DNA from 4 places in the Planctobacterium sp. AWH2_060 genome. Region 4 is predicted to be linked to each of the others. Evidence: predicted binding sites of a transcription regulator. Region 4 holds the regulator's gene; each other region holds the start of a gene.
What was found. The regulator sigma-54, encoded in region 4, starts transcription at its own class of promoters, with help from an activator protein. The targets are predictions, from matches to a motif close to GTTGGCACGNNNNTNGNNT.
Positions count from the first base shown of each region.

Region 1 (7,656 bases), 1.3 Mb from region 4:
GCGAATGGATGGCATTCCCACATATTTTGGCAACCCGAGTTCAGAACATGCAACGCGCACTATGGACCTCACCGGAATCGGCAATGTGTTGGTGATGTCTGCCAATAAACAGCTAAATCCCATTGTTACTCAGCACTTTCAATATCTGTTTGGCGATAAACACGTAATGGGTATCAGCCTTAGCGCGCAAAAAGGCTACGAAGCACACCTGCCCAGTGAACATTACATGCAATCGCTGGGGTTATTTGGTGACACCACTTATGCAAAACTGGCCAGCCAAACCGCCCGAGGCGCGGTGATTAAACGCACCACTTTAACTGCCTGGTTTACCTATGAGGATTACAAAGATAAGTATAAGGACCTGTTCACGCCGCTGTTTTATATTGCTCCCAAAGGCAATCTGTTTCCGTTTCGACGCGATGAGGAAACTCAGCCCGGAGAGGGTTACCAGATTATCAGTCTGGTAACACCTCAGGCGAACGACGGTTAATGCCGCTTTGGGTTGAAATCAGTCTCAGGCTATTTCGCATGGCGTTTTATCACAAAGAATACGCTGGTTAATACCACAGCTGCTATCAATGTGCTGGCGGCCATACCGGAAGGCTCTTTGACCATTTCCAGCGCGCCGCGACCGAAAAATACCGCGCTTAAACCCAGCGGCATAATGCCTAACACCGAGCCCACAATGTATTTAAGATAATCCACCTTCAACATACCGCTGAGCATACTGGTGACAGTGAATGGTGGCGTAGGTGCTATGCGCAGAGCCATCACGGCGTAAATCACCTGATTTTCCACTTTGTTTTTAATTTTGTCGATGTGTCGGGTGACTGAATCCCCCCACAATGAATCATCCACAAACTGCCCCAGCAGGTAGCCGCCGGTAGCGGCCAGGGCAAAACCCGGCAGTACTATCAAGACACTGAGCCAGGTAGGGAAAACCAGACTCACCGCCAGTGCCATGAGAGGAATGGGAATTAGCATGGCCCCACCGAAGAAAAACACTAATAAAAACGCCAGTGCGGTTACCCAGCTAACGGGCACCTCTTCGGTTAAGCTCACCACTTGTTCTACCGTTAAAAACGACTTAAGTGGTGTCAGAAAATACACAGCAAGCAGAGTTGCTGCAATAGTAACGGCTATGGTCAGGTTAATCCATTTGCGGTTTTTCATGATCTTGCTTCCTCAATTAGCCAGGCAAAAATATTACGTTGAGTTTGCAGGTAAAACAGGTATTCCGGATGCCATTGCACACCCAGTACTTTGTCGTTATCGCAAAGTTCGATAGCCTGCACGATTTGGGCCTTTTCACGGGCGGAGACCTGCAACTGCTTACCGGGTTTGGCCACGGCCTGAGAGTGAATGGCATTCACCTTAATGGGTTCATCACCCACTATCTCTTCCAGCAGTGAATCTTCTTTGGCGTAAACCACTGTTTTTCTGGGAAACGGGCTGCGAATTCTGGGTTTATCACCCAATAGCGGTAAGGTAGAGGTGTACATGGTGCCGCCTAAAACGGCGTTAAGCAGTTGATGACCGCGACAAATTCCCAGAATGGGGAACTGGTTTTTCAGGGCATACTGAATACAGTCTTTTTCCATTTCATCACGGGCTTTGTCGTAACTGCCTTTGGTAAAGCGAACCACGGCTTCCATCGGATACAGCAGGCCTTCTTTGATGCGGGTTGTCAGGCTGCGTTCTATTTTAGACAAGGGGGCGCTGGCTCGATTATCCGGATGAATATCTGAACCACCACCAATGATGAAGCCATCACAATGCAGCTGCCCGTTATAGCGAGACGGTGTCATGCGCATCGGTTTGCCACCTGCCATAATTACCCCCAAAGCGGTAAACCACCAGGCAACCAGCCCGCCTTCATCCGGCCCTGTGACAATGATTAACGGTTTGCTATTTGCCATTTCCCCTCCTCGGTGATGACGATTCAATAAAACAGATAGAAGTTTCGTGCCAGACTTGTGGTTTTTATAAGGTGCTGATTTATATGAATAAAATTTTTTAAGTTTGGGTGTGGATAGCCGTGAACAGCAGAATTAAGAATAAGCGTGAAATTATTACAGGAAGTTTGTTGTAGGAATTATAAGGCCCGTTGTCATCTATGTGTGAACAAAGCGGGCCTTAGTATGCTGTGGAACTGTTATTAGTCATTAGCAGCATCTTGCACAACTTCACCGGCTTTTTCTACGTCTTTGCCAATGCCTTCAATAGTGGCGCAGGCGGCTAATGCACTGAGAATAATGCTCAGAAAGATTATTTTTAATCCTGTTTTCAGTGATTTCATCAGTTTTTTCTCCAGTCAAAAAAGGGGCCAGAGGCCCCTGGTGTCGGTTTAATCAGATTATGAGTTCTGTTCGGCGATACTCAGATTACTCACCACCTTTTTAACATCATCGGTTTTTTTGGCGATCAATACCGCCAGTTGCTCTTCGGCTTCAGATTCAACTTCGCCGTTCAGCGTCACTACACCTTTTTCGGTATCCACATCAATGCTGGTGCCGGAAACCTCTGATTCAATCAGCAAGCGGGTTTTCACTACCGTGGTGATTTTCTTATCGGTGAACTCGGTGTAGTCTTTTTCAGCCGTTTGTTTGTCTTGCTGCACTACCTCTAATTGATTGTCCACCGATTCTACACCTTCGATACTTAGGGTCAGTTCCTCAGCCAGGGAGCGTTCCACATCACGGTTAACCGAACCGGTCAGCATGACCTTGCCATCCTTAACGTTGGTGTTGATGTTAAAAGAGTTGAGCTCGGTATTGAGCAGTAAAGTGGTTTCTACCTTGCCGTCAATCCAGGCGTCTTTTGCGTCATCTTGCCAGTCGGCGGCACTTACTTGTGCAGCAAACAGGGTTGTAAATACAGTTGCAGTCAGGGTCTTTCTGAAAATAGTCATAATAGATCTCCTCTGTATGACGTTGATTAAATTCGTAAAAAGTGTGAATCAAAGCGAAAATTGGCGCTATTAGCAGTCAGTGTCTTCAGCTTTAACGCCTTCTTTAACATCCTCACAGGCGTCTTCTATGGCATTGCCTGCGTCAGTGATCACTTCATCAATTTCTTCACCCGCTTCTTCAGCGTTGTTATCCGCACAGCCAGCGGTGATGAGTGCCACAAAAAAGACTGAGGAAAAGAGCTTCAAAAACGTGGAAAACTTCATTGTTTATCTCCTTTGTTAATTCCTTATTGAGTGCCTGTCGACGGGGCCACTAAGCCTTAGGTGCCTTGCCGCGCAGTGCGTTGGAAAGTAGCGAAATTGCCAATAAAACCACAAAGACAAAAAAGATGATTTTTGCAATACCCGCTGCTGCACCGGCGATACCAGTAAAGCCAAATAGTGCGGCAATGATGGCCACTACAAAAAAGATTAATGCCCAATTTAACATGTGAACTCCTAATCGTGTTTGAACACGGAATAGGTATAGCTAAATCAATGCCAATTATTAAGTTGTTGAAATTGTTAGATAAAATATTTTAAAAGGGAAAGGTTGAGGCTAGCTTTGGGAAATTTTTATCTGGTATTCGGTAATTTTTACATGCGCTCAATCCGTTGTTGTTTGGAGCGCTTTAACCCGATTTAAGTTGACTGGGCGTCATGCCCGTCCAGCGTTTAATCGCGCGACGAAAATTAGGCAGGTTGCTGAACTTTGCAGACTGGGCCGCTTGTTCGTTAGTGAGTTGCCTCACTTTAAGATCAAACAATACTGTCTGAGACTTCACCTTATCATGAAGATTTTGAAAACTACTACCATGAAGTTTGAGCTTGCGCTTCAAAGTCGCAGGACTGATAGCTAAGGCTTCTGCCATATCTTCCAGATTGTTAATGTTTTCTCGTTGCAATTGTTGTTTTACGTATTGTAACAGCCCGGTTCGTTGCGGTACTTTGTGCAGTTGCTGGGAACATAGTTTGCGGTGATGTTTTCTGGCCAGAAGACTGCTGTTAAGCAGTTTTTTATCTAACCATTCATTATCCACAGCGATCATATTCAATGGGTAGTTAAACGTCAGGCGGTGCCCCAGATTTTCTTCGTATTGATAAATGTTGCGCGGTCGATTCTGTTGGAAATAAAAATGTAGTGGAATTTGATGGCCAATGTGCCATTTGCAGGTGGCATTGATGACAGTGCACAGCATTTCAAAGAAAAACAGCTGTTGCGGTGAAACAGCAACAGCATTTTCGACAATCAGCCAGGTTTTATTCTGGTGTTGTTTACAGGTGACATATAACCAGGGAAACATCAGGTATTGGTAACATTGCATTATACGCAACAGATCCCTTAACGAATGGGCATTGTTGATTAACTCAGATATATCCGGGTTGTGATTCGGGAACAGTCTTCTGCCCAACAGAAAGCTGAGGTCGTTGCTTTTTACTAGCTTTTGCGCGTTGCTTAGTAGTTTTTCAATTTGTTCAAAGCTCAAATAGTGCTGGCGACGGTACAGGTCTTCATAAAAAATACCAGTGCCGCGCAATAATTGCTCGGTATCAGCGCCGCGATTTCGGCAAAGATCGATCAGTTTGACTACCAGGCTTTGGCAATCAAATTGTTTATCTTTGAGTTCAAACCAGGCTCGGTTCATGCGGCTTTGACTGCTCTTTTGTCCAGTTTTAATTGCTCCATCTGAGCGTTGAGCTCGCTGAGCAATAGCTCGGTTCCATGACTGTCATCCGCTTGTAGTGAGCAAATACTGACCTGACAGTGAAAGTCATGTTCTTCTGCTAAGGGGTTAAAATTACGTTTTTGTAGGGCTGCTTCAAGATGGGAACCGATGCTTCTGGCTTCAGCCTGTTGCGTATCTGGCAGCAGAATAATAAACCGATCACCTGCATAGCGGCTTGCCAGGTCAGTAGCGCGTAACTCGAACATAATAAATTCAGAAATTTCTCTTAAGAATTGATCGCCACGAGCGTCACCAAAACGACGATTAAAAGCGTCGAAATGATCAATATCCAGTAGCAATAAACTGAAAGGCTGAGCACCGGATTTGAGGTTATTCAACTCCAACTCTATTTGTTGCTTCATGTATTCTGCACTATAGAGACCGGTGATAAAGTCCATTAACCCGTGTTCCCGATATACACGTTCTCGGCGGCGCAATTGCTCGTTTACTGTGAGCTGCTCTTTGTGCCAGTGATAAAGGCCAATACTCATCAATATCATGCCGATAGGTGCCGGAATGGATTCGTATGCAGTTAACCAGGCATGATTGTCTGGATATAGGAAAAACTCATCCAGTAAGTCCAGCAACATACTGACATGCATAAACAATAGACCCACAATCAGCAACATGGTTACCCGGCCTGCCGGGCGGCTGATCAGTGTGAAAAATATCCAGACCAGGGTCATCAGGGTAATACCGCCTTCTCCCAACGTGTCACTCCATTCGAATTCGCTGGCAGGCTTAAGTTCACCGATACTGGCGGCAAACAGCACTGTGACACTGATAAATAACAATACCAATGTGATGAGTTTGCTGTGCAGCTTTAACAGTTTGAAGCTCATGGTTTGTGTCCTTAATGAATTCGCGCGTATTTTAATCTAAGGAGGGCCAAGGCAATAGGGTCAAATTAGCTCATACAATTTCCTCTTTGGCCGGAATGCATTGCTGGCGAACCGCAAAACTACTTCTCTGGTACGGATTCCGGTTAGCCATAACTAACTGAAAAATAGTTGTTTTTATCTGAGAATCAAATCAGCTCAGTTTAACCTGTGAGGGCTTACTATTTGTAGATTTCCTCTGGGGTTACAGGTGAGTTGTCATATTTTTGCAGTGTAATTGTCATATTCCCTCATTACTTTGCGCCCAGCTTTTACTTCCCGCATTCGGGTTTAACATCATTTCATAGGCAATAGCATGCAACACACAACATTTCGTAAAAGTATTATTGGGCTGGCCTGTACGCTGGCACTGTCGGGCGCACCGGCATATGCCGAGGGCGATTTGTCCGGAAAAGTCACTAATGCAGACCGCAGCGTATCATTAGAAGGTGCTTTGGTGGAAATACCGGCATTGAATCTGAAAGACGTAACCAGACGTGATGGCAGCTTTCGCTTTTATAATTTGAAAGACGGCGTATATCAGTTGCGCGTAACCTATCTTGGGGCGGAAACGAAATCTTTTCCGGTGGAAATTAAAAATGGTGAGGATATCAGTACCAGTCTGGCGATGGGAGGCAGTGAAGCCGAGCTAGTCGAACTATTGGTGGTTGGGCAGCGCGCTTCTCAGGCCAGCGCTTTAAATCGTCAAAAGAACGCCAACCGGGTGACGTCTATCGTTTCTGCGGATGCGATTGGTCAGTTTCCCGACCAGAATGTGGCTGAGTCACTACAACGTTTACCAGGCATGTTTATTCAGCGCGATCAGGGCGAAGGCCGATTCGTGGGTATTCGCGGCATCGACCCTAACCTGAATAACCTGACCATTAATGGCGTAAATATTCCGTCCCCGGAAAGTGGTGTGCGCAGTGTAGCTATGGATGTCATTCCTTCTGAGCTGGTGGATAGTCTTGAAGTCAGCAAAACCGTTACTCCTGATATGGATGCCGATGCGGTAGGAGGCTCGATTGAAGTAAAAAGTCTGAGTGGTTTAGATCGGCCGGCAAATTCATTTAGTTTTACCGGGCAGTTAAGCCAAAGTCAGTTGCGTGATGAAAGCAGTCCCAAATTATCGGGTAGCTACAGTACCGCCTGGGAATTGCAAGGTGGTAATCGCTTTGCACTTGCCACTGCAGTTAGCTGGGCAGAACGGGAATTTGGCTCAGACAATATGGAAGTTGATGGTGGCTGGGGTCACTATGACATCGAAGATGAAGCCATCGGTGAAGAGGTTGAGATATTTTCTGCCGAAGAAATTGAGCAGCGAGCTTATTGGGTAAAACGTGAACGCACCGGATTGGCACTGAACCTGGATTATCAAACCGCCAACAGTGATTATTACCTGAGAACCCTGTACAGCGTGTTCTCTGATGATGAGTATCGCTTGCGCAATGAATACAAGCTGTCTGATGGCAATCTGCTGAGCTACAGTGACAATGCCGCTCAGTTTATTGATGCTGAGATGGATCGCGATACCAAAGATCGCTTCGAAGAGCAAAAAATCTGGTCCAGTGTGTTGGGTGGCGAAACCCGGGTGGATAGCTGGACGCTGGAATACAGTGTCAGTTACGCGAAATCCAGTGAAGATGAGCCAGGGGCCGTTGAAGCTGATTTTGTAGGTGAAGAGCTGCAGCTTGGCTACACCACACTGGGACAAACACCAACCCTGACTCAATCAGCCAATACCCATGATTTGGCCAACTTTGAATTGGATGAAATTGTCTGGACGAACAACCTCACCGAAGACGATGAAGTGAGCTTTAAGTTTGATGCCAGCCATGACTTTGTCTGGAACAACCACAATGCGACTTTTAAAACCGGGATGAAATACCGCAGTCGCGAGAAGTTTCTGGATGCCAATGTGACCGTGTTTGATGGCGGCTTTAATGACGCCACCGGTGCTGATTTTGCGTTGGCTGAGGTGGACTGGGGATTAGGCAGTTTTGGCCCGGGTATCAACCGGACGCCGCTGCGCAACTTTTTTAACAGCAACCTTTCCGGATTTGAAATCAATGATCTGGACACCACTATCGAATCCAGTGGC
Region 1 covers NZ_JBSWTG010000001.1:3,243,373-3,251,028, reverse strand. Annotated here, with positions in the region: gene ACXAD8_RS13870 (cation:proton antiporter) at 1-490, shown strand, start outside; gene ACXAD8_RS13865 (TVP38/TMEM64 family protein) at 520-1,173, opposite strand; gene ACXAD8_RS13860 (gamma-glutamyl-gamma-aminobutyrate hydrolase family protein) at 1,170-1,919, opposite strand; gene ACXAD8_RS13855 (entericidin A/B family lipoprotein) at 2,159-2,299, opposite strand; gene ACXAD8_RS13850 (BON domain-containing protein) at 2,357-2,911, opposite strand; gene ACXAD8_RS13845 (hypothetical protein) at 2,981-3,175, opposite strand; gene ACXAD8_RS13840 (DUF1328 domain-containing protein) at 3,225-3,401, opposite strand; gene ACXAD8_RS13835 (AraC family transcriptional regulator ligand-binding domain-containing protein) at 3,583-4,596, opposite strand; gene ACXAD8_RS13830 (diguanylate cyclase domain-containing protein) at 4,593-5,519, opposite strand; gene ACXAD8_RS13825 (TonB-dependent receptor) at 5,872-7,656, shown strand, end outside.
Region 1: a site for sigma-54 is predicted at 3,438-3,456, ahead of ACXAD8_RS13840 (DUF1328 domain-containing protein). Genes of this name have one in related genera too.

Region 2 (7,656 bases), 4.2 Mb from region 4:
TTAACAGTGCTGTGATGGAGCCGACGTTAACGATACTCAAATTCTGGCCATCACCGGACAAAATGCTATTGAGCAGAATGAGCAGGTGTATAACTATTGCTCCCCCTGAGGTGATTATTGATAACTTTAACAAAGGTCCATCTTTGTGAAACCAACGGGTGGCTACCGACACGGTTGCAACCACATAAAGCAAAATACAAATGAGATTAAGAGCTAACAACATGTTCATTTATTGAGAAAATTCTTCCGCCAGTATAAATAACCCGAAGCGGATACACTAGTGTTTGCCGCAATTCCTTCAGATTAAAAATGCAAATCAATATTACCGGGTACTCATTCGTCGACGCAAAAGGTATAATCAGCAAAATTTTTTGTGAATATCTAAACAGGACACCAGCATGTTCGATAATTTGACCGAAAGACTTGGTCAGACGCTAAAAAATATCTCCGGTAAAGGCCGTTTAACGGAAGACAATATTAAAGACACTATGCGTGAGGTGCGCATGGCGTTACTGGAAGCTGATGTTGCTTTACCTGTCGTCAGAGAATTTGTTGCGAAGGTTAAGGAACAGGCACTGGGAGAAGAGGTGGGTAAGAGCCTTAATCCTGGCCAGGTGTTTATCAAAATTGTTCAGAAACAGCTTGAATCTGTTATGGGCGAAGCAAACGAGGCACTGAACCTCGCAGCAACTCCGCCAGCAGTGGTGTTGATGGCAGGCTTGCAGGGTGCTGGTAAAACCACCACCGTGGCCAAGTTAGCCAAGTTTATAATTGAGCGTGAAAAGAAGAAGGTACTAACCGTTAGCGCTGACGTTTATCGTCCTGCCGCCATCAAACAGTTGGAAACTCTGTCTGCGGAAGTAAATGCTGAGTTCTTCCCTTCTTCTGTCGAGCAAAAGCCGGCTGATATCGTGAATGCTGCAATGGCACATGCTAAAAAGTCATTTGTCGATGTGGTGTTGGTGGATACCGCTGGCCGACTGGCCGTAGATGCCGACATGATGCAGGAAATCAAAGATCTGCACGCAGCCATTAACCCGGTTGAAACCCTGTTTGTAGTTGATTCCATGACAGGTCAGGATGCTGCCAATACGGCCAAAGCCTTTGATGAAGCTTTGCCTTTAACGGGGGTGGTTTTAACTAAAACCGATGGTGACGCCCGTGGTGGTGCGGCTTTGTCGGTACGTCAAATCACCGGCAAACCCATCAAGTTCTTAGGTATTGGTGAAAAAACAGATGCGTTGGAGCCTTTCCATCCGGAACGTGTTGCCTCGCGTATTTTAGGTATGGGTGATGTGCTTTCTCTGATCGAAGAGGTGGAGCGCAAAGTCGACAAAGATAAAGCCGCCAAACTTGCCAAAAAGGTACAAAAAGGCAAAGGCTTTGACTTGCAGGACTTCAAAGAGCAATTGGAGCAAATGCGCAATATGGGTGGCATGATGTCACTGATGGACAAATTGCCCGGCATGGGAGGCATGACCGACAAGATCAAAGAGCAGGCGGGTGATAAGCAATTTACCCAAATGGAAGCCATTATCAACTCCATGACGCCCGGTGAGAGGCAACGTCCTGATATCATCAAGGGCTCTCGTAAAAAACGCATTGCAGCGGGTTCTGGCACACAAATTCAGGATGTAAACCGTTTGCTCAAGCAGTTTACCCAGATGCAAAAAATGATGAAGAAAATGTCTGGCGGCGGCATGAAGAAGATGATGCGAAATATGCAAGGCATGATGCCGCCCGGCGGTCCAGGTGGCATGTTCCCACCGAGATAATGTGTTATAGTTGCAATAAATTTTTACAGTTTATTTCAGGTAATTTATTTACTAATCTGAAGCTGTTGTTACTTTACTGATAATAAACTAAGTAGTTGAATGCTAATTAAGGATAAAAACATCATGGAAAACAAAGAGTTTAAGGGGCTTTTACTTGCCCTTGGAAGTATTGGGTTAGTGATTTGTTTATTTTTACTTATCATGGCGGCGCTATCGGTATTTAAAATCAGTAAGATGATTGTTTTGACCTGTTCTTTGATATCGCTGATTTTGTTTCATGAAGGGTTATCTTCTCAGATTCAAGCTCGCATCAAACGCCTTGCCAGATTCCATTGCAAAGATATCTGGCAATCTCTGCAGGCAAAACGCGCTTCCTGGTTGGCTGTTAAAGCCTAAGCTATGATTATTGCCGTTCGGGGCCTGATTGTGCTTCCGAACGGTTTACAGCACCGGATTTACATTCTATTCTTCGATAAAAAGCAGCCCTGTGAACTCTGACCCTGGCAAGGTTTTCCAATGTCTTTATCGTTGTCAAAACAGCACACACTTATATTTCGACGTTTTTCTCCTGAATACTGCAAACAACTTAGTAGTTGGTTTACAACACAACAGCAAATCCTGTTTTGGAGTGGTGATAAATTTGGCTCGCCAACAACATTGAGTGAATTCGCTACACAGTTGCGTCTGGTATCCATTCCGGCTTATGCCATTATTTCCCAGTCTGATAATAGCCTGCTGGCATTTGGACAACTGATGTCTGACAAAGAGCGATGTCATTTGGTACGACTGGCAGTAAATCCCGAACTGCGCGGCAAAGGTTACGGTAAGATGCTGTTAAACTGTTTGTTTCTGGAAGGGCAAAAGCACTATCAGCCCCGTTATTTTTCTCTGTTTGTTAATCAGGAAAATCACCACGCTATTAAACTCTACAGAAAAGTCGGTTTTTGTCCGACTCAGTACCCCGGAACCATGCCTAATGATTTCAGTTGGTATATGGAAAAGCGAGTTGTTTAGGGTTGCACGTTCTAAGAATCTTTAAAAATATTCCATGGAAATGACAAATTTGCAGGATAATTGCATAGCAGATTCAAATCCGGTTTTGCTGTTGTGTTTTTGACGCAGCGGTAATTTTAATTTTGTGAATTAACAGATAAAGAGTACAGAAATGGATCTAAGACACTGGTTAGTGATTTCCCTGACTACGTCCTTGTTCGCCTGTGGTGGCGGTGATGACAGTACGGAAGAGACTGTGGACAGCGTAACAATTTTAGTTTCCGCGGGAGCCACCGTTGATGAGCAAAGCGAAGTGGCGTTGAATGGGCGTACTACGTTAACTGAGGTAACCAGTTATAGCTGGGCGGTTAACGATGAGGACTATACGCTGTCTCATGAAGATACAACATTAGTGGCTGCCACATTAACTACGCCTGAAGTGAGAACCAGCAGCGAGCAAATCACACTGACTTTATCTGCAACTTCAGCAGAAGGGACAACGGTTAGCGACACATTCACTTTGACAGTAGCGCCAGTTAATGAAGCTCCGAGTGCTGAGGTTGATATTTCTCAGGATAGCCGCTTTGATGAAAACACTTATGGTGGTGGGCTGGCCGTTACTTTCACTGGCAGTGGTTCAGACGCCGATCCCATTGATGCCGACAATCCGATTTCTGGGTATGCCTGGCAACAGGTATCTGGTACTGTTGTCACCACCGGACTGGACTTAACAACCAGTAGTTTAACCATCACAACCCCAGCTTTAACCACATCTGAGACACTTAGTTTCGAGTTTACGGTAACGGATAACGAAGGCGGAACCACAACGGAAGCTTTTGACATTGTAGTGTTGGATGTAACTCAAACGCCTCCCATTGCCGAAGCGGGTAACGCCATCACAATCATGGAAGGGGAGCGCTTCTTATTATCTGGCTCTGCCACTTCACTGAGTGATGATGCTACGCCATTTTTATTTGAGTGGAGCAATAACTCCAGTGACCTCGCTGAATTTGCGGATGCATCGGACGAGACTACTTATGCAGATGCACCGGCGGTTACTGAAGACACTGATATCACTATTGATCTTCGGGTCGTAGATCAATTCAACAATGAAGATAATGATCAGGTGGTGGTTACTGTCAGAGAGATGCCTGCCACCTATGTTAACGATACCGGCGTTGTGGCAAATGTGTCTAATTCGGGGCTTATTAATGGTTCCAGCCACAGTTTTCCCGGGCAGGATGCCGATATAGGCCGTGATCGTATGCACGAATCCGACGTTCTGGAAAAGGCTGGCGCAGGTGATGAGGGATTTGATTTCACCAAACTGGATAGCTTTGGTGACGAAATCGATGCCTCTGAAACTGATTGGAGTTGTGTACGAGATAATGTCACCGGCTTAATTTGGGAGCTGAAAACCGATGATGGTGGGCTGCACGATGTAGACAACACCTATTCCTGGGTATTGAGTACCACCTCTACCGAAGCTCAAAATGACGGTGCCAGTTGTACCATCAGCAACTGTAATACTGCAGCTTTTGTGGCCGCAGTGAACGCTGAGGGCTTGTGTGGCTTCTACGATTGGCGTATGCCGACTCATAATGAGTTGATGTCTATTATGCACTTTGGTGAGTCGGGCGGTAATTTTGTAGATACGAACTATTTCCCATTCAATACTCCTGATGCAACCGTACCTACCTGGTATTGGACCAGCATTCAAAACGTCGATGGCGCCAGTGGTGATACCTTACAAAACAGCTGGGCCATCGATTTTAGCTCAGGTAATGACAACTTTTTATTGAAGTCTACAGAAAACTACGTTCGCCTGGTGCGGGCAGGTCGATAATAAGGAGATGAACATGAAACTAAAAACACTATTATTGTCTGCTTCGTTGATGATGGCTTGTACTGCACAAGCTCAAACCTGTACCAGTGGTGTTGGTGAAACAGCCCCCGAAACCAACTTCACTGATAACGAAGATGGCACGGTAACCGATAATACGACTGGTTTAATGTGGATGCGCTGCAGCCTGGGGCAAACCTGGGACCAGACCACTACCACCTGTACTGGTGATGCCACCGCCATGACCTGGCAGGAGGCGTTACAGGCAACCTACGGCTATGAGTATGCAGGTAACAATGACTGGCGTCTGCCAAATATTAAGCAACTGCTGAGTATCACTGAAAAATCCTGTGTGCGTCCTTCCATTAATGAAGATATTTTTCCGGAGACCACTTCGGACGATTACTGGACAAGCACCCCATCGTTAACCGATTACACTATGGCCTGGGTAGTGGCCTTTTTTAACAGCAGTAACTCGCTTAAAGAAAAGGATGCCTTTATCTACGTGCGGCCGGTCAGGGTTGCTGATTAAGAAAAAAGAAAAGGCCTGAAATCAGGCCTTTTTCGTTTTCTTACGAGAGCTTTTATTAAAGGGCTGATCACTGCTAAAACGGGTCAGCGCCTTGTTGGGTTTAGACCTGCCTTTGGCATGGGCTTTGTTGACCGACTTACGCTCATAATCTTTTTGCGCTCTGCCTTTTAGTTCACCTTTGCGCTCAGGCGGCACCAGGTGTTTCGGACCATTACCAATCAAATGAGCTTTACCCATTTTTTTCAGTGCTTCCCGTAACATAGGCCAGTTCGCTGGATCGTGATAGCGCAGGAAAGCCCGGTGCAAGCGGCGATGTCGTTCACCTTTGGCAATGCTGACATTCTCACTGTCACGCGTGATCTTGTGGATGGGGTTCTTCTCCGAGTGATACATAGTAGTGGCATTAGCCATTGGAGAAGGATAAAAGTTCTGCACCTGATCCAGTTTAAAGTTATTTTCTTTTAACCAGAGTGCCAGGTTCAGCATATCAATGTCCCTGGTGCCCGGATGTGCAGAGATAAAATAAGGGATCAGATATTGTTCTTTTCCGGCTTCTTTGGAGAATTTGTCAAACAGCTCCTTAAAGCGGTAATAGGTGCTCATGCCCGGTTTCATCATCTTACTTAACGGGCTTTCTTCTGTGTGCTCAGGAGCAATCTTTAAATAACCGCCCACGTGATGGGTAACTAACTCCCGCACGTAATTGGGATCTTCGATTGCCAGGTCATAACGCACACCAGAGGCAATCAGCACTTTTTTAACGCCTTTGACATCCCGTACCTTGCGATATAATTCCACAGTTGGCGTTTGGTCTGTGTCCATATGGCCGCAAATATCTGGCCAAACACACGACAAGCGGCGGCAGGTTTGTTCCGCTTTGGCACTTTTACAGCGCAGTTTATACATGTTGGCGGTGGGGCCACCTAAATCCGAAATTACCCCGGTAAAGCCGGGCACTTTGTCCCGGATCTGTTCTACTTCACGAACGATGGATTCTTCCGAGCGGCTCTGAATAATACGCCCTTCGTGCTCGGTAATGGAGCAGAAAGTACAGCCACCGAAACAGCCGCGCATGATATTAACCGAGGTTTTTATCATATCGTAGGCGGGGATCTTCTCTTTGCCATAGCTGGGGTGGGGGACACGGGCGTAGGGTAAATCAAACACGGCATCCATTTCTTCGGTTTCTAATGGATAAGCGGGCGGATTTATCCAGATACTTCTGTCACCATGTCGCTGCATCAAAGCGCGGGCGCAACCTGGGTTGGTTTCCTGGTGTAAAATTCGCGAGGTGTGGGCATAGTGGGTTTTCTCATCCCGCACCACTTCAAAAGCCGGCAATTTCACATAGGTTTTATCCCAGGGTTTGCGTCTTGTGGCTCTGGGATTGAAGGGTTGCACCGTGATGGGCTGAGCTGTATCCGTTTTGCTTTCAGCCTCTTTTTGGGTACTGCAATTTTCTTCCCATTCCTGATAAGGGCTGGGAATGGGGTCAATCTTGCCAATCTTATCGACACTGGTGGAATCCACTCCCAACCAGCCGGGCAGCGCTTGTTTGACAATAATGGCAGTGCCGCGCACGTCCTGCATTTCTTTAATGTCTTCGCCATTAGCAAGACGATGGGCTACTTCTAATAGTGGTCGCTCGGCATTACCAAACATCAGCATGTCGGCTTTGGAATCAAACAAAACTGAACGGCGCACTTTGTCAGACCAATAATCGTAGTGAGCAATACGACGTAAACTGGCTTCTATGCCACCGATGATAACTGGTTTTTTATAGGCCTCTTTACATCGCTGAGTATAAACAGTGACAGCCCGATCTGGGCGTTTGCCATGGACGTTGCCTGGCGTATAGGCGTCGTCATGGCGCAGTTTGCGATCGGCAGTGTAGTGATTGATCATGGAGTCCATGTTGCCAGCCGTTACCCCAAAAAATAGATTGGGTTCGCCCAGCGCCATAAAAGCCTTTTTGGAGGTCCAATCTGGCTGAGCAATAATACCGACCCGGAATCCCTGAGCTTCCAGGGTGCGGCCAATCACCGCCATGCCAAAACTGGGGTGATCCACATAGGCATCTCCTGTCACCAAAATGATATCGCAACTATCCCAACCCAACTGTTCCATTTCTTTGCGAGACATAGGTAAAAACGGCGCAGGATCAAAACATGCAGCCCAAAACTTTGGAAACGAAAACAGTCCCCGTTCAGCTTTCATTCGCTCAACGGGCTTTTTGACAACAGCCATACAAACTCACTTAATTAATAACTTTGTTAGTTTACCAAAATTTTCTCGCAGAATATCCAGCTTTATAGTTTATGCTGTACGGATTTTTTTAAGCTTGTGATTAATCACTCATTTTCAGGGAAGCTGCGCGTGAAAAAATTTGTCATTTTAATCCTGGTTTTAGTGGCTCTGCACTTCATCAGTCGATATAGCCTGGGGTTTTCAGTTTATCGGTTAGGCGACGCGATTGATGTTGCATCGAGTCTTGGGGCGAAACTGGCTTGCTC
Region 2 covers NZ_JBSWTG010000001.1:342,753-350,408, forward strand. Annotated here, with positions in the region: gene ACXAD8_RS01420 (cytochrome C assembly family protein) at 1-229, opposite strand, end outside; gene ffh (signal recognition particle protein) at 399-1,775, shown strand; gene ACXAD8_RS01430 (hypothetical protein) at 1,875-2,171, shown strand; gene ACXAD8_RS01435 (GNAT family N-acetyltransferase) at 2,292-2,789, shown strand; gene ACXAD8_RS01440 (Lcl C-terminal domain-containing protein) at 2,941-4,614, shown strand; gene ACXAD8_RS01445 (Lcl C-terminal domain-containing protein) at 4,628-5,143, shown strand; gene ACXAD8_RS01450 (YgiQ family radical SAM protein) at 5,165-7,390, opposite strand; gene ACXAD8_RS01455 (serine hydrolase domain-containing protein) at 7,520-7,656, shown strand, end outside.
Region 2: a site for sigma-54 is predicted at 2,837-2,855, ahead of ACXAD8_RS01440 (Lcl C-terminal domain-containing protein). Genes of this name have one in related genera too.

Region 3 (7,656 bases), 2.1 Mb from region 4:
CAATCCAATATCACAGTGAAAATCAGTTGCCCCAGCAACGGCTGGTTTTACTACATGAGTGCACAGGTTACTGAAATGCAGGAAGTGGTTGTTGTGTCAGACACGATTTCACCTGGTACTCTGCTAACAGAAAGTAATTTAACTATCGAGAAGATTGATAAACGCCGTTTACGTGGCGGCACATTTAGCGATAAAAGCCAAGTTATCGGAGCCAGATTAAAACGCCGGACGCGTGATGGCAGCCCGGTTACAGCAAACATGTTATGCTTTGTCTGTAAAGGCGATGCTATAGTAATTACCGCTAAACTGAGCGGTCTGGAAATTAAAACCAGCGGCATAGCGCTTCAGGACGGTAACATTGGCGATACTATATCAGTGAAAAATCGCCGCTCCAAGAAACAAATTGAAGCACAAGTCGCTAATGTCAACGAAGTTAAGGTGCATATCTGATTCGTCTCTTTTTCATGGGGTCAGAGTTGTTGAAACTTGCAGATTTGCAGTTTGCTTTCAACAACTCTGACCCCATGAAGTTATTGATTTTGTAGAGACTTTTTGGTGCTCATGGATTACACTTAAATCATTGATATCCGATGCACAAAAAAAAAGCGATATTGTAGGATTTTTATTAAAGTTAACTGTGTCAATGCCGATACACTAACTGAGGGTATCAAAAGTATTGGAATTTAATCATGGCTATTAACAATGTAAACGGTGCTGGCCAGAAACCGCAGTTGGAGAGTCAACGACTCAACCAGCAGCAGACTCAACAAGGCCAGAATGCAAATACAGCACAACAGGCAAACACTGCTGCTGCGACTCCGCGTCAGGATTCAGTGTCCTTGACTCAGTCTGCGCAACAGCTTGCAAATGTGCAAAAGAAAGGCAGTGATGCACCTGTAAACCAGGACAAAGTTGACAAACTTAAAGCAGCAATTCAAAACGGTTCATATAAGATCGACGCAGAGCAATTGGCTTCTAAGATCTCTAAAGCCGAGTCTGAGCTGTTTGGTTTATCTAAAGGCTAATGAATGTCAGACATGACTAAAGCACTTACACAACAAATTTCATTGCTGCAGGCTCTGAAAGAAAAGCTTGACGACGAGCTGGAATTAATTGTTGCCCGTAATGCTGATGGTCTGCTGACATTGGTTAATGAGAAGTCAGAGCTTCTGGAAAAAATCGCTGAGAATGATCAGCTGTTAAAATCAGAAAAATCATCATCTGGTGGACTTTCAGAAGAACAACAGCAGTTAGCTGAAAACGGCAAAGCCCTGTTATTACAATGCCAACATCAGACCGATGTTAATGCGCTGGCCGTCGAGAAAAACCAGATCCGCTTACAGCATTTGCGCAATGTTATGCTGGCAACGCGCAATAAAGAATCCATGACCTACACCAACAAAGGTAAAACCCAGGGCGGAATGCTGGGCAGCGGCGTGAAAGCTTAATCCCTTATCTTTTCTTAGTTCTTTTTTGTATTCCAACAATGCCTAATTAGTTATCTAGCACATTCGTCAGTAATAAACTCGATCTCTGAATACAACCCCAAAAAAAACCTCCAAAACAGGAGGCTTTTAAAATGGAATACTTTTCAAGGAATGAAGGTGATTAATAATAAATCACTTCTTTAACCTTTCTTGGTCGCGCCGTTGACAGGTAAATGTCGTAAACTTTCTGGAAATCCAGAGAAAGCTCGGTGGCGTAAACATCATCACCGACCGGATAGGATTTGACCACCTCGGCCCCGCGAATAACACCTTCAACTGAAGCTTTTAAATCATTATCCCTCAACACCAGGTTCGCTAGTGACTGTTCGGTATCAATTCGCTGTCCATACACTTGTTCTGCTAACTCTTTGTAGGCATCCAACTTCGACGCTTTGATGGCCATCAGCATTTTGACGGAATCATTACCGCCCATTTGAGAACTGATGGGCGCGTATCCCACAGCTGTCAATACCGGATAAGATTCAGGCTGCACATACTCCCACTCTACCTGTTTGTCATCGTAGTAAATGGCTTCCAGTGATTTGCATCCAGAAATACCAAAGGCCAGTGCACCAACTACCAGTACCTGATCAAGCCTGTTAACTAATTTACGCATAATAACTCACCTAAGTATTGCTCAGCCGGATTAATCAGCCGACACTATTGCTATCAATGACAGTTAAAATATTGACATTGAATTTTTGATAACAACACAAAGCAAGTTTTCTGCCAGCTCAGCTAAATTATCCTGATTTGTATAACAACAATGGTATACATCCTGCTAACACATGGCATAACAATCGTTTTTGTCTAGGTAGCAGCGGTTTTTTGACACTAAAAAAGAAACTGATCTACTTCCTGAGCAAAGATCTGAAATGGTTCAGAATGAGGTTGCCATGTACAAATTTATATTATTGTGTGCCATCACACTGCTCTCGATGAGCGCTCATTCCGCCTGGTTTGAGGCTTCTGGTCAGGCGGTTATTCACAATGACAACAAAGAGCTGGCGCGACAGCAGGCCACTCATGAGGCCATCAGGCAAGCACTTTTGTTTGCCGGCGCTTCAGTTCGCAGTGTTCAGGAAATGACTGATGGCTTATTGCAAAATGACCGGCTGGAGATCCGGGCCATTGGAGAAGTTGCCAGTGTAGAGTTGATCAGCGAGCATTATTTCGATGACTATATTGAAGTGGCAATTAGAGCGGATATTTTCCCCCAGCGAGACCAGTGCAGTGCCTCAGATTACAAAAAGAGCATTGTTACCAGTAAATTGCACATCAGTGCGTTTCGACAAGCCGCTATCGGAGGTCTTAATAACTTCTCAGGTCCCATTTCTGAGCGCCTAAAAACCAGCTTTGACACTTTTTCTCAACGGGCACTTATCAGCCAAATAGAGCCCTACTCCTTTTTCCCACAAGCACATGATTTAAAAACCCAATCTATGTTGTTGTCAGCAGAGTCTAATGCACAGTATGTACTGATTGGTGACATAGTTGAAATTAGCCTGGATTCCACTGAGCAAACCTATTTAGATGTGGCAAAATTTTGGGAAACCAGGCACCCGGAACGCAACCTGGCCATTCGCTTTTTATTAATCGATGGCACTAAAGGCGACATATTACTGGACAAGATCTATCGCACCTCCTCGGTGTGGGAATTTGACAGCCACAAAACGCTGGAAACGAATAGCAAAACCTTATGGCAATCATCATTTGGAAAGGTAACAGAAGAATTGCTACGAGAGTTAACGGCTGACGTTGACAACCTTATCGCCTGCAAACCCACCTACGGCAGAATTATCGCAATTAACAATAATAGTTTGTCGGTTAACCTTGGCACCAAACAAGGAGTACAAAAAGGTGATGAACTTGCCGTTTTCCAGATGAGACAGTTTTTCTCTCCTTCCGGTATGCCGCATTTCCAATACTCTATTCACCCTTCAAAAGTGACTGTAACGGAAGTCTTTTATGATTCATCATTACTCCGAGTTTCTGACGGCACTCCTCTGGCGAATATTCAACCAAACGATTTCGTCGTCAGGAGATAGGGGTTTTAAAGCAGATTGTGATGGGTAATAATTATTTCAGCTTTGATTAAACATATTAGCCAAAGCAAGTGCGTCCCCATAGTTTAACCGGATAAAACAAGAACCTCCTAAGTTTTAGATCTGCGTTCGAGTCGCGGTGGGGACGCCATTTTTACAGCTTTTCACAATAATTCTGTCTACATTGCGTAGTCAAAATATAGTCATGAGACCTTTATATACTCAACTCCCTTTTCATTAAACGAACAAACTGCTTTTGAGTTTGAATGTCTGCTCTGGGACGACACAACTCCCACCAATTTTTTACTATATCCAGTTCCAATGCCAACATTGACTTAATGTGGCAATTTTCCACCGCTACCACTTTCTCACGGCTGATGCCTAATTTGTCTGCGATCTGCTGTTGAGTATAGCTACTTTCCAGACGCAGCCCCCTTAGCACTTCGGAACGCTCAATATGTAACACATCTGTACTTTTAATGGCCATGTTCTATTACTACTTCCTCATATTGAGTTATCAGATTGTTCAATAAAATCTTTTTACCTGAAATACTTTCATATTCAGATAAAGTCACTTACCGCGCACGTTAACCAAATTCTATAAAAATGACAACACAAAGTGGATATTTTTTTTACCTACCTATATTTCCGTATTGTCTCCGCTCCAATTCCCCACATATCCACAGCAGACTGAACCTTGAAGGGCCTCAATTAGTTCATATATAGATTAGAGCGCGTTGAACTTTTCGGTATAAATTTCGTATTGCAAAGAGCAACAGGCTTAGTGAAGAAGCAGAACCAGGTGATGTGATGACGGTTGAAGAAGACTTCAGTGCATTTTTCGCAGAAGTAGCAGATGTAAAACAGCTTAAAACTGACGACAAAGTGTTTTTACAGAGAAAAGATGGCTCAGAACTGGCGAGACAGTTGCGCAGAGAAGCCATCAAAAACGAGCAGAGCCTCAGTAAGAACTATCTGACACTAGCTGATATCGATCCTCTGCCTCTCAATGATCCCATCCACTTTAAACAGGACGGGGTACAAGATCTGGTATATAAAAACCTGCGCCTTGGTAAGTATGCACTGGATAGCACGTTAAATATGCAATACATGAGTTTGCAGGTGGCGCACAAAGAAGTGTTTGATTTCATAACCCAATGTCATTTGCGTGGATTGAGATGTGTCCTGCTGAGACATGGTTTAAACGAACAAAAGAAACCATTTTCAGGCTATCTGAAAAGCTACCTGAATGTCTGGTTACAACAAATACCAGAAGTACTGGCATTCCATTCGAGCCAGATGCAACATGGCGGATTAAAAAGTACCTACGTTTTGTTGAAGAAAAACAAGCAACAGAAAGCAGAAAACCGGGAACGCCATAAACTCAAATAGCGTGTTATTAAGAATGATATTTAACTCTGCTTATTAGATGAGATCTTTTCCGCAGCTTTTAGTTTAACGGCCTTTGCCACTGGGGCATCTTGAGAAGATACTGACGTACTGATGATAGCGCTTACAATCAGCACTATAACAGTGAGCAATACACCGGTGAGTCCGAAACCTTTACTGGAACGATTCATAACCTACTCTTTTATTTTTGTTGTTGAGGTAATTGCGAAATTTAAGACTGCAATAGCTCCGTCAGTCACTCTGTCTACGTTCCTGTAGCGTATAGTAAACCATACTGATAGATTACTATTTGAGCAATGATAAACAATATAGATTTCACAAACAACCGGGAAATTACGCAAATTTGATGATTTTTTACTAAAAATCAGCTTTTTTTAGTAAAAAAACACCGAAATTAGCTGAGAGCGATTAATTGCTCTCAGCTATTTAGCATTATCCTAAATACTTTCTGGCATTGCGGAACATACGCATCCAGGCACCATCCTCTTGCCAATCCTGTGGATGCCAGGAATTCGCCACTGTACGGAAAACCCGCTCAGGGTGAGGCATCATAATAGTTGCACGACCATCCTGCGTGGTTAACCCGGTAATACCATCCGGCGAGCCGTTCGGGTTCATGGGATATTGCTGGGTTACCTTACCCGCATAATCAACATATTTGAGGCTGACTAAATTCTGTGCTGACGATTGCACAGTATCGCTTTCAAAAACAGCCCTTCCTTCCCCGTGAGAAACAGCGATAGGAATAACAGAACCTGCCATACCTTCAAAGAATATTGATGGGCTTTTTTGCACTTCAACCATAGAGAAGCGGGCTTCAAAACGCTCTGAATAGTTTTGTACGAAATGCGGCCAGTGTTCTGCCCCCGGGATCAGGGATTTTAAATTTGACAACATCTGACAGCCATTACAAACACCCAGTGAGAAGCTATCTGGTCTTTCAAAGAAAGTCTGGAACTGCTCTCTGACCTGTTCATTGAACAAGATGGTTTTCGCCCAGCCTTCACCTGCGCCAAGTACATCGCCATAAGAGAATCCACCACAAGCCACAAGCCCGTTGAATTCAGCAAGTGACACACGTCCAGAAATCAGGTCACTCATGTGAACATCAACACTATTAAAGCCTGCCCGATCAAATGCGGCAGCCATCTCAACGTGAGAATTTACGCCTTGCTCTCGTAAAATGGCCATGCGAGGCGCTTTCCCGGTAGCAATATATGGAGCGGCAATATCCTCCGCAGGGTTGAAGCTCAATTTAGCAAACAAACCGGTGTTTTCAGGGTTGGCTTTGAGCTCGTGCTCTTGTTGTGCACATTCTGGATTGTCACGTAACAACTGCATGTTGTAAGTGGTCTGTGCCCATAACATACGGAAGTATGAACAGGTGTTTTGCAACAGAACCTGATTATTCTGAATAATAACAATGTCCTGACCACTGTTCACTGAGCCAACTTCGTGCACCATGTCACTTAATCCGACATCAGCGAAAACCGCCATGACTTTATCGATATCTTCTTCGGCTACCTGAATTACGCCGCCCAGTTCTTCGTTAAACAAGACGCTGTTAGCATCACCTTTAAGTGAATCCAGGGAAATTTGTAAACCACAGTTTGCCGCAAAGGCCATTTCTACTAGTGTGGTAAACAAACCACCGTCGGAGCGGTCGTGGTAGGCATGTAACAATCCTTGCTTATTCAGTTTTTGCAGCGCATCAAAATAGCCCTTCAATAGTTCCGGCGAATCGACATCAGGTACGGTTTTGCCTAACTGTTGGTAGACCTGTGCCAGACAAGAGCCGCCCATGCGGTTTTGACCACGCCCTAAGTCAATAAGTAGCAATCGCGAATCTTGAAGGCTTGTAGATAACTGTGGTGTTAAGGTTTTTCTGACATCTTCCACTTTGGCAAACGCAGTAATAATGAGTGATAAAGGCGCTGTCACGCTCTTATCTTCATCACCGTCCTGCCATTGCGTTTTCATGGACATGGAGTCTTTGCCCACCGGGATAGTAAGCCCTAAAGCCGGACACAACTCTTCGCCTACAGCTTTAACCGCCTCGTATAGCCCGGCATCTTCGCCAGTGTGACCAGCTGCTGACATCCAGTTAGCCGATAATTTGATACGTTTCAGTGATTCGATACTAGCAGCAGCAATGTTGGTTATGGCTTCGCCCACGGCCATTCTTGCAGAGGCGGCATGGTTAAGCAGCGCGATTGGCGTTCTCTCGCCCATAGACATGGCTTCACCATTATAGGTATCAAACGCCGCACAAGTTACGCCAACATCTGCAACCGGGATCTGCCAAGGTCCGACCATCTGGTCACGCGCCACCAATCCAGTCACTGTGCGATCGCCGATGGTGATCAAAAAGGTTTTCTCGGCCACGGTTGGCAGACTCAGTATTCGCTCTGCAGCTTCGGACAACGGTAACTCGGCCGCGTTAAAATTATCACCCTCAGCCTTAGCGGAAGTAACATCGCGGTGCATCTTAGGCGGTTTACCCAACAGCACATCTAAAGGTAAATCCACTGGCTCATTACCAAAATGAGCGTCAGTGACTCTCAGGTGCTGTTCTTCAGTGGCTACACCAACAACAGCGTATTGGGCACGTTCCCGAGCACAAATTTTTTCGAATATTTCCAGCTTTTCCGGTGCAACCGCCAGCACGTATCGCTCCTGGGATTCATTACACCAGATTTCCAGCGGCGACATCC
Region 3 covers NZ_JBSWTG010000001.1:2,450,934-2,458,589, forward strand. Annotated here, with positions in the region: gene flgA (flagellar basal body P-ring formation chaperone FlgA) at 1-450, shown strand, start outside; gene flgM (flagellar biosynthesis anti-sigma factor FlgM) at 690-1,025, shown strand; gene flgN (flagellar export chaperone FlgN) at 1,038-1,448, shown strand; gene ACXAD8_RS10480 (LPP20 family lipoprotein) at 1,609-2,103, opposite strand; gene ACXAD8_RS10485 (flagella assembly protein FlgT) at 2,384-3,535, shown strand; gene ACXAD8_RS10490 (transcriptional regulator) at 3,747-4,019, opposite strand; gene smrA (DNA endonuclease SmrA) at 4,343-4,924, shown strand; gene ACXAD8_RS10500 (hypothetical protein) at 4,945-5,112, opposite strand; gene purL (phosphoribosylformylglycinamidine synthase) at 5,375-7,656, opposite strand, start outside.
Region 3: a site for sigma-54 is predicted at 2,275-2,293, ahead of ACXAD8_RS10485 (flagella assembly protein FlgT). Genes of this name have one in related genera too.

Region 4 (7,656 bases):
TATTGGCGCGCTTAATATGTTAGACATGATCAAGTCAGGGGTTGTGTAATGAGTAAAGTTCAAACCCTATATGGTGACCTGCAAAAATCGCTTCTGGAGCAAATGCAACAGATAAAACTACTCGCTTGTGATGTTGATGGTGTCTTTAGTGATGGTCGTATTTACATGGGCAATCAAGGCGAAGAGCTCAAAGCCTTTCACACCAAAGACGGTTACGGCCTGAAAGCGCTAATGGCCGCCGGAGTTGAGGTTGCCATTATTACTGGTCGTAAGTCTAAGATAGTGTCCGACCGTTTTTCAGCGTTGGGGGTTAGGCATATTATTCAGGGTGAAGAGCAGAAAAAAACAGCCCTGCAAAAGTTGCAGTCTCAATTGAATATCCCGCCACAGGCCACGGCATCGATTGGCGACGATCTGCCCGACACTGGCATGTTTGAATTATCCGCAATCAAAGTAGCGCCCGCAGATGCCCACCCGACAGTGCTGGCCTTGTGTAATTATCAAACTAAGGTTTCCGGAGGATTCGGTTGCGTCAGAGAGCTATGTGATTTGATTTTATTGAGTCAGGGAAAATTACAAGGAATACTGGCGAGTAGCGTATGAGCCGCATTCATATCAGCATTGGCTTATTGTTTATTGTGTTGCTGGCGCTTTATGTCAACATGATTGCCGATGACAACACGCCGCAAGCCATTGATGACACGCCCGAAGCCTGGAATCCCAATTATCAGGCCCGCAATATGAAAAGTACTTTGTACAACGACTCTGGCAGCGTCAACCACGAGGTTTTTGCCTCTTCCATGGAACATTATGATATTTTGGGTTTTACCCTGTTTGAGAACCCGGAATACACCATTTACACCGATGAAACCGAGTCTCCCTGGCAAATAGTTGCCAAAGAAGGAACGCTATATAGCGACCAACGTATTGAACTTGAGCAAAATGTCCTTATCAAAAGCCTTAATCAGGATGATTTTGTACAAACTATCGAAACCAGCTTTGTCGAAATTGATTTGCTCAACAAGACCGCCAAATCAAATAATCCCGTCACCATAACAGGTCCGGATTTTGTGATAGAAAGCAACGGGTTAACTGTCAATCTGCTGACCCGAAAATTGGAACTAAAAGACCATGTTAAAACGATTTATCAACAACCTGTTGCCCATTAGCAGCCTGTGCGTGCTGCTTTCATTTCCGGTTTGGGCAGGCAAAGACGACTTTAAACTTCCGATTGAGGTTGATTCAAAGTCTCAGTTCGTGGATGGTAAGCGCAAAACTTCGGTATTTAAAGAAGACGTTCATGTGCGTCAGGGCACCCTGTCTATCAATGCCGACGAAGTGAGAGTGTCCGCTGAAGCGGGCAAAGGCAAAGAAATTTTTATTGCCTTGGGCAAGCCTGCTGTGTATTCGCAAACCATGGATGATGGCAGTAAGATCACTGCCAAAGCCGAAGAAATCCGCTACGTGGTCGAGTTTCGCACCTTAGAGCTAAATGGTGCTGCAGAACTTTATCAGGACACCAGTATGGTGAAAGGTGAAAAGATCAGCTTTAATTTAGAGAAAGAACAATTGATCGCAGGTAGTAACGAAGCCGATGGAAGAGTGACTACCGTTTTTCAGACCGACGATAAAAATTAACGCGCAACCCAACAAGGAAAACCATTTCAGTGCCCACGTTATACGCGAATAATCTGGCAAAATCCTATAAAAGTCGTCAGGTAGTGCGCGATGTCAGCATCGAAGTCAGCACCGGCCAGATAGTCGGCTTGCTCGGTCCTAACGGCGCAGGTAAAACCACCACCTTTTATATGATTGTGGGTCTCGTACCTTTAGACAAGGGCGAGATTTTCATCGACCAGCATCAGCTAACCCTACAACCCATGCACGTTCGCGCTCGACACGGCATTGGCTACCTGCCACAGGAATCTTCAATATTCAGAAAACTCAGTGTTTTTCAAAACCTGATGGCTATTTTGCAAATGCGCAAAGAACTGGACAATGAGCAACGGGAAGAGCTGGCAGACGAATTGCTGGATGAGTTTAATTTAAATCACATTCGACATAATTTAGGAATGAGTCTGTCCGGTGGTGAGCGGCGCAGAGTAGAAATTGCCCGCGCTTTGGCAGCCAATCCACAATTTATTTTGTTGGATGAACCCTTCGCAGGCGTTGACCCAATTTCTGTTAATGATATAAAGAAGATCATTCATCATTTGCGAGACAGAGGAATTGGGGTATTGATCACTGACCACAATGTAAGAGAAACTCTGGACGTATGTGAACAGGCCTATATTGTCAGTCATGGTCAGGTAATCGCAGAAGGCGAACCAGAAACAGTTTTAGCAAATCAGCAAGTAAGAGATGTATACCTGGGTGAGCAATTCAGGCTATAGTAACACTAACAATAATCTATTGATTGGGGCACAATTACCCTGAGCACTGGAGTCGGAAACTACCATTTTTAATGAAGCCGTCTTTACAACTAAAATTTAGCCAACAGCTAACAATGACCCCTCAATTGCAGCAAGCTATTCGCCTGCTGCAACTGTCGACGCTCGACCTGCAACAAGAAATTCAGGACGCGCTGGACGCAAACCCTCTGCTGGAAGTGGATGAAAATACCGAATCCAGTAGCGATGAAGGGCTAGAGTTATTAAAAGAGCCTAAATCAGCAGAATTGAATGGCGCCGACAGCGACAACGAATTCAGTGGTTCCGATGGCATGGACTCCAGCGATGCTCTGGAGAAAAACGACTTACCAGACGAGCTTCCCATAGACAGCACCTGGGACGAATATTACAGCGCCTCTTCAGCGCCCGCTTCATCAGGCGGAGTGGGTCCGGATGACGACCAGGTATATCAGGGCGAAACCAGCGAATCCATTCAGGACCATTTGCTGTGGCAATTGCATTTAACCCCTTTCAGTGAAACCGACGAAGCCATCGCGCTTGCGATCATCGATTCTATCGACGAATCCGGCTATCTGAGGATGTCGGTAGAAGAAATTCTCGAAAGCCTCAACGACGAAGAAATTGAACTGGACGAAGTAGAATGTGTCAGAAAACGCATTCAGCACTTCGATCCTCTGGGCTCAGGCTCACTGACTCCGCAAGAATGTTTGCTGGTTCAGTTAGGACAATACCCCAATGACACCCCCTGGTTGAAGGAAGCAAAATCACTGTTGTGCGACTTTTCCGATCTGCTGATGGCAAAGGATTTTCGCACCCTGATCAGAAAATCAAAACTGCGCGAAGAGCAGTTAAAAGAAGTGCTAAAACTGCTGCAAACCTTGAATCCTCATCCAGGTGCCACATTAAACAATAAAGAGCCAGATTATGTCATTCCTGATGTATCAGTGATGAAGAAATCCGGTCGCTGGATTGTGGAACTCAACCCCGATGCCGTGCCTAAGCTGAATATTAATCAGCAGTACGCGGCCATGAGTCGGGGCAGCAAAAACAGTGCTGATGGACAGTTTATTCGCTCACACATGCAGGAAGCCAAGTGGTTTATCAAAAGCATTGAAAGCCGCAACGAAACCTTGCTAAAAGTTGCCAATTGTATTGTGCAGCAACAACACGGTTTCTTTGAGCATGGTCCGGAAATGATGAAACCCATGGTACTCAACGACGTCGCTGAAATGGTAGATATGCACGAGTCCACAATTTCCCGTGTGACCACTCAAAAGTACATGCATACGCCACGGGGTATTTTTGAGCTTAAATACTTCTTTTCCAGTCATGTGGCCACGGAAAATGGTGGTGAGTGTTCCTCCACGGCCATCCGGGCATTGATTAAGAAATTGGTGGCAGCTGAGAATCAAGCCAAGCCACTGAGTGATAGCAAAATTGCGCAATTGTTAGCCGACCAAGGCATTATGGTAGCCCGGCGAACCATTGCAAAATACCGGGAATCACTCTCGATTCCTCCATCTAACCAACGTAAGAGTCTGTTATAGACTTCCCTACAGAAGGACGACCAATTATGCAAATAAACTTATCAGGTCATCACGTCGAAATCACCGATTCTCTTCGCGATTATGTCGATACAAAATTCACAAAGCTGGAACGACATTTTGATCACATAAACAATGTATATGTCATCTTAAACGTTGAAAAACTCAATCAAAAAGCTGAAGCAACTTTACACCTTGACGGTGGCGAGGTTTTTGCCACCTCTGAACACAGAGACATGTACGCCGCCATCGACTCCCTCATCGACAAGCTCGACAGGCAGGTAATCAAGCATAAAGAAAAGCTCAAGAGCCATTAAGGGAGTTTAATAAGGGATGGAAATCAAAGACATCCTTTCTCAGGACTGCACGCGCTGTGCAGTCCCCATCACCAGCAAAAAACGCGCATTGCAAATCATCAGCTTAGTCGCCAGCGAAAAACTCAGCGAACTGACCGAAGAAGATGTGCTGAACAGTCTGCTTTGTCGCGAAAAGATGGGCAGCACCGGCATCGGCAATGGCATTGCTATCCCCCACGGTCGGGTTGAAGGTCTGAGTAGTCCTTTGGCTATTGTACTCACCTGCTCGCCTGGTATAGAATTTGACGCAATCGACAATCAACCTGTTGATATATTTTTTGCGATTTTGGTACCCGTTGAGCAAACCGAGGGGCACTTGCAAACTCTCGCCCGTATAGCTCAAAAACTCAGTGACAAAGAGGTCACCAAAGTAATTCGCAATTGCCATTCAGACAACGCATTATATGAAGCACTGGTATGAAACTAATTGTGATCAGCGGACGGTCCGGCTCAGGAAAGTCTGTGGTATTGAGGGCACTGGAAGATCTTGGTTATTATTGTGTAGATAACCTTCCGGTTAGCATGTTACCAACACTGACCCACGCGGTTGTCAGTGAATACGACCAGATTGCCGTCAGTATCGACGTGCGAAACTTGCCTAAAGATCCCGAGCAGCTCACTGAAAATCTCGATTTTCTGCCCAATAAAACGGATCTCACCATCATCTACCTGGATGCCAGTGATGATATTCTGGTGAAACGCTACAGCGAAACCCGTCGTCTGCATCCGTTGTCTAAAAACAATATTTCCCTGGCAGATGCCATCGTTAAGGAACGAGAGTTATTGGTTCCGATCTACGAAAGAGCAGACCTGCATATTGATACCGATAAACTGTCGATTCATCAATTGGCCGAGCTGGTGCGGGAACGAATTTTAGGTAAGAAGTCCTCACGCCTGGTGCTGGTATTTGAGTCCTTTGGCTTTAAAAATGGTATTCCGAAAGACGCAGACTATGTTTTTGATGTTCGCTTTTTACCCAACCCACACTGGATACCAGAACTCAAACCCTATTCAGGAAAAGACGCGCCGGTAGCACAGTACCTGACAGCACAGCCCATAGTAAATAAAGTGGTTGGACAGTTCCAAAACCTGATAGAAACCTGGCTACCCCACCTTGAAAGAAACAACCGCAGTTATGTTACTGTCGCCATAGGCTGTACCGGTGGTCAGCACCGCTCAGTGTTTATTGCCGAAACGCTGGCCAACTATTTTTCAGTTTCCCACCCTGACGTACAAATCAGACACCGAGATCTGGACGAGTGAATAAAGCAGAACGAACGCTAACCATCACCAATAAATTAGGTCTTCACGCCAGAGCCGCCACCGAATTGGTGAAGCTGGCCGCATCATTTTCCGCGACCATTATGCTGCATAAAGATGGCAAAAGTGCCTCTGCCGACAGCGTATTGGGATTGATGATGTTGGAAGGCTCACAAAACAAACAAGTGAAAGTCATTTGTGAAGGCGCTGATGCTGAACCAGCATTAGAAGCCGTATCAGCTCTGTTTTCCGCCCGCTTTAACGAAGCTGAGTAGTGTTTCACAATATTTAAACCTGGATTGTGATTTGTTTCATTAGTAGATATCCAGCAGCCACTTATTGCTATAAACTATAATAAACGAACAATACCAATGACCTGAGTATACAGAACGCTAATCTGTATAGGACCGTCAGGTTGTTAATGGAAATCAGTTCATCGTATAAATAAGGAGTGTCGATTAGTGCCGGGAACACCTTACCTAAATCTGCAAACTAACGATTTAGCCGGGATCGGTACAGCTTTCTACACCCTTATCACAGCTCTCAATTGCGCATCTAAGTTTCCATTTATCCAGCCAGCTCACTTTCACAGGGCAACCATTAAGCTGACTCTTATCTTCAAAGGAGCGTGCTAATGGAACAAAACAAACTGGAACAGGAATATGTAACCACGCAACTGGATGCCATTAACGATGCCCTCAGTAATGGCTTGTTTGTGCACGTACGCAAAATGCTGCACAGCATTCCCCCGGCGGATGTGGCACTACTGCTTGAATCCACCCCGGTGCGCAATCGTTCGCTGCTGTGGAAACTCATCGACACCGACTATCACGGCGACGTTTTAGAAGAACTGTCTGAAGATGTGCGTAATGGCATCATGCGGGAAATGGTGCCCGAAAAGCTTGCCGATGCACTGGAAGACATGGACACCGACGACCTTGCAGAAATGCTGCATGGTCTGCCAGACAGAATGGTTCAGGATGTCCTTGAGTCGATGGACAGCATGGACAGAGCCCGTGCTGAGCAAGCTTTGTCTTATGGTGAAGGTACTGCGGGATTCATCATGAATACCGACACCATCACTCTGCGTCCGGAAGTCAGTGTAGAAGTTATCCTGCGCTACCTGAGATTAAAACAAGAGCTGCCACCCGACACTGACATGCTGTACGTCACCAATCGCTATGATCGTTTGATTGGTACAGTGCCGCTAACCAGCCTGATCACTGCGGCCCCGGAGATCAGTGTTGAAGAAATCATGGAAGAAGAGCCCGAGGTTATCAAAGTAGACCTGGACGAAACCGAAGTGGCCAAGTTGTTCGAACGCCACAACTGGTTATCGGCTCCCGTGGTGGATGCCAATCACCAATTAGTTGGCCGTATTACCATTGATGACGTGGTTGATATCATCCGTGAAGATGCCGAACACTCGATGATGAGTATGGCAGGTCTGGAAGACGAAGAAGATACCTTTGCACCAGTACTGAAAAGTACCCAACGCCGCTCCATCTGGTTAGGCGTAAACCTGTTTACGGCATTAATGGCCGCCATGGTGAGCGATTTATTCGAGGCCACCTTAAGCCAGTTGGCAGTACTGGCTATTCTCAATACTATCGTACCCAGCATGGGTGGCGTTGCCGGGAACCAAACCCTTACCCTGGTTATTCGCGGTATGGCGCTGGGCCATGTCAGCGCCTCTAACTCCCGCTGGTTGATTAGCAAAGAACTCGCCATTGGATTCTTAAACGGTGTAATTTGGGCGGTACTGATTGCCTCTGTCGTAGCAGTCTGGAAACAAGACTATATGTTAGGTCTGGTGATCGCCTTTGCGATGCTGGTGAATATGATCGCCGCTGGTTTGTCTGGCGTTATTCTTCCCATTGTAATGAAAAAGCTGAAAATCGATCCCGCCTTAGCAGGCAGTGTTATTCTCACCACCATTACCGATGTGGTGGGTATCTTTGCATTTTTGGGCACTGCTACCTGGTTACTGCTGTAATCAAATTAAAGCATCAAAAAAGGACTTTTTTTTACACTGCCACTTTACATAGGTAACTTTAATGACCATATTTAACCTAATTAGTCTGA
Region 4 covers NZ_JBSWTG010000001.1:4,502,712-4,510,367, reverse strand. Annotated here, with positions in the region: gene ACXAD8_RS19400 (KpsF/GutQ family sugar-phosphate isomerase) at 1-49, shown strand, start outside; gene kdsC (3-deoxy-manno-octulosonate-8-phosphatase KdsC) at 49-603, shown strand; gene lptC (LPS export ABC transporter periplasmic protein LptC) at 600-1,169, shown strand; gene lptA (lipopolysaccharide transport periplasmic protein LptA) at 1,132-1,638, shown strand; gene lptB (LPS export ABC transporter ATP-binding protein) at 1,668-2,393, shown strand; gene ACXAD8_RS19375 (RNA polymerase factor sigma-54) at 2,465-3,958, shown strand; gene hpf (ribosome hibernation promoting factor) at 3,985-4,272, shown strand; gene ptsN (PTS IIA-like nitrogen regulatory protein PtsN) at 4,289-4,732, shown strand; gene rapZ (RNase adapter RapZ) at 4,729-5,574, shown strand; gene ACXAD8_RS19355 (HPr family phosphocarrier protein) at 5,571-5,846, shown strand; gene mgtE (magnesium transporter) at 6,206-7,567, shown strand.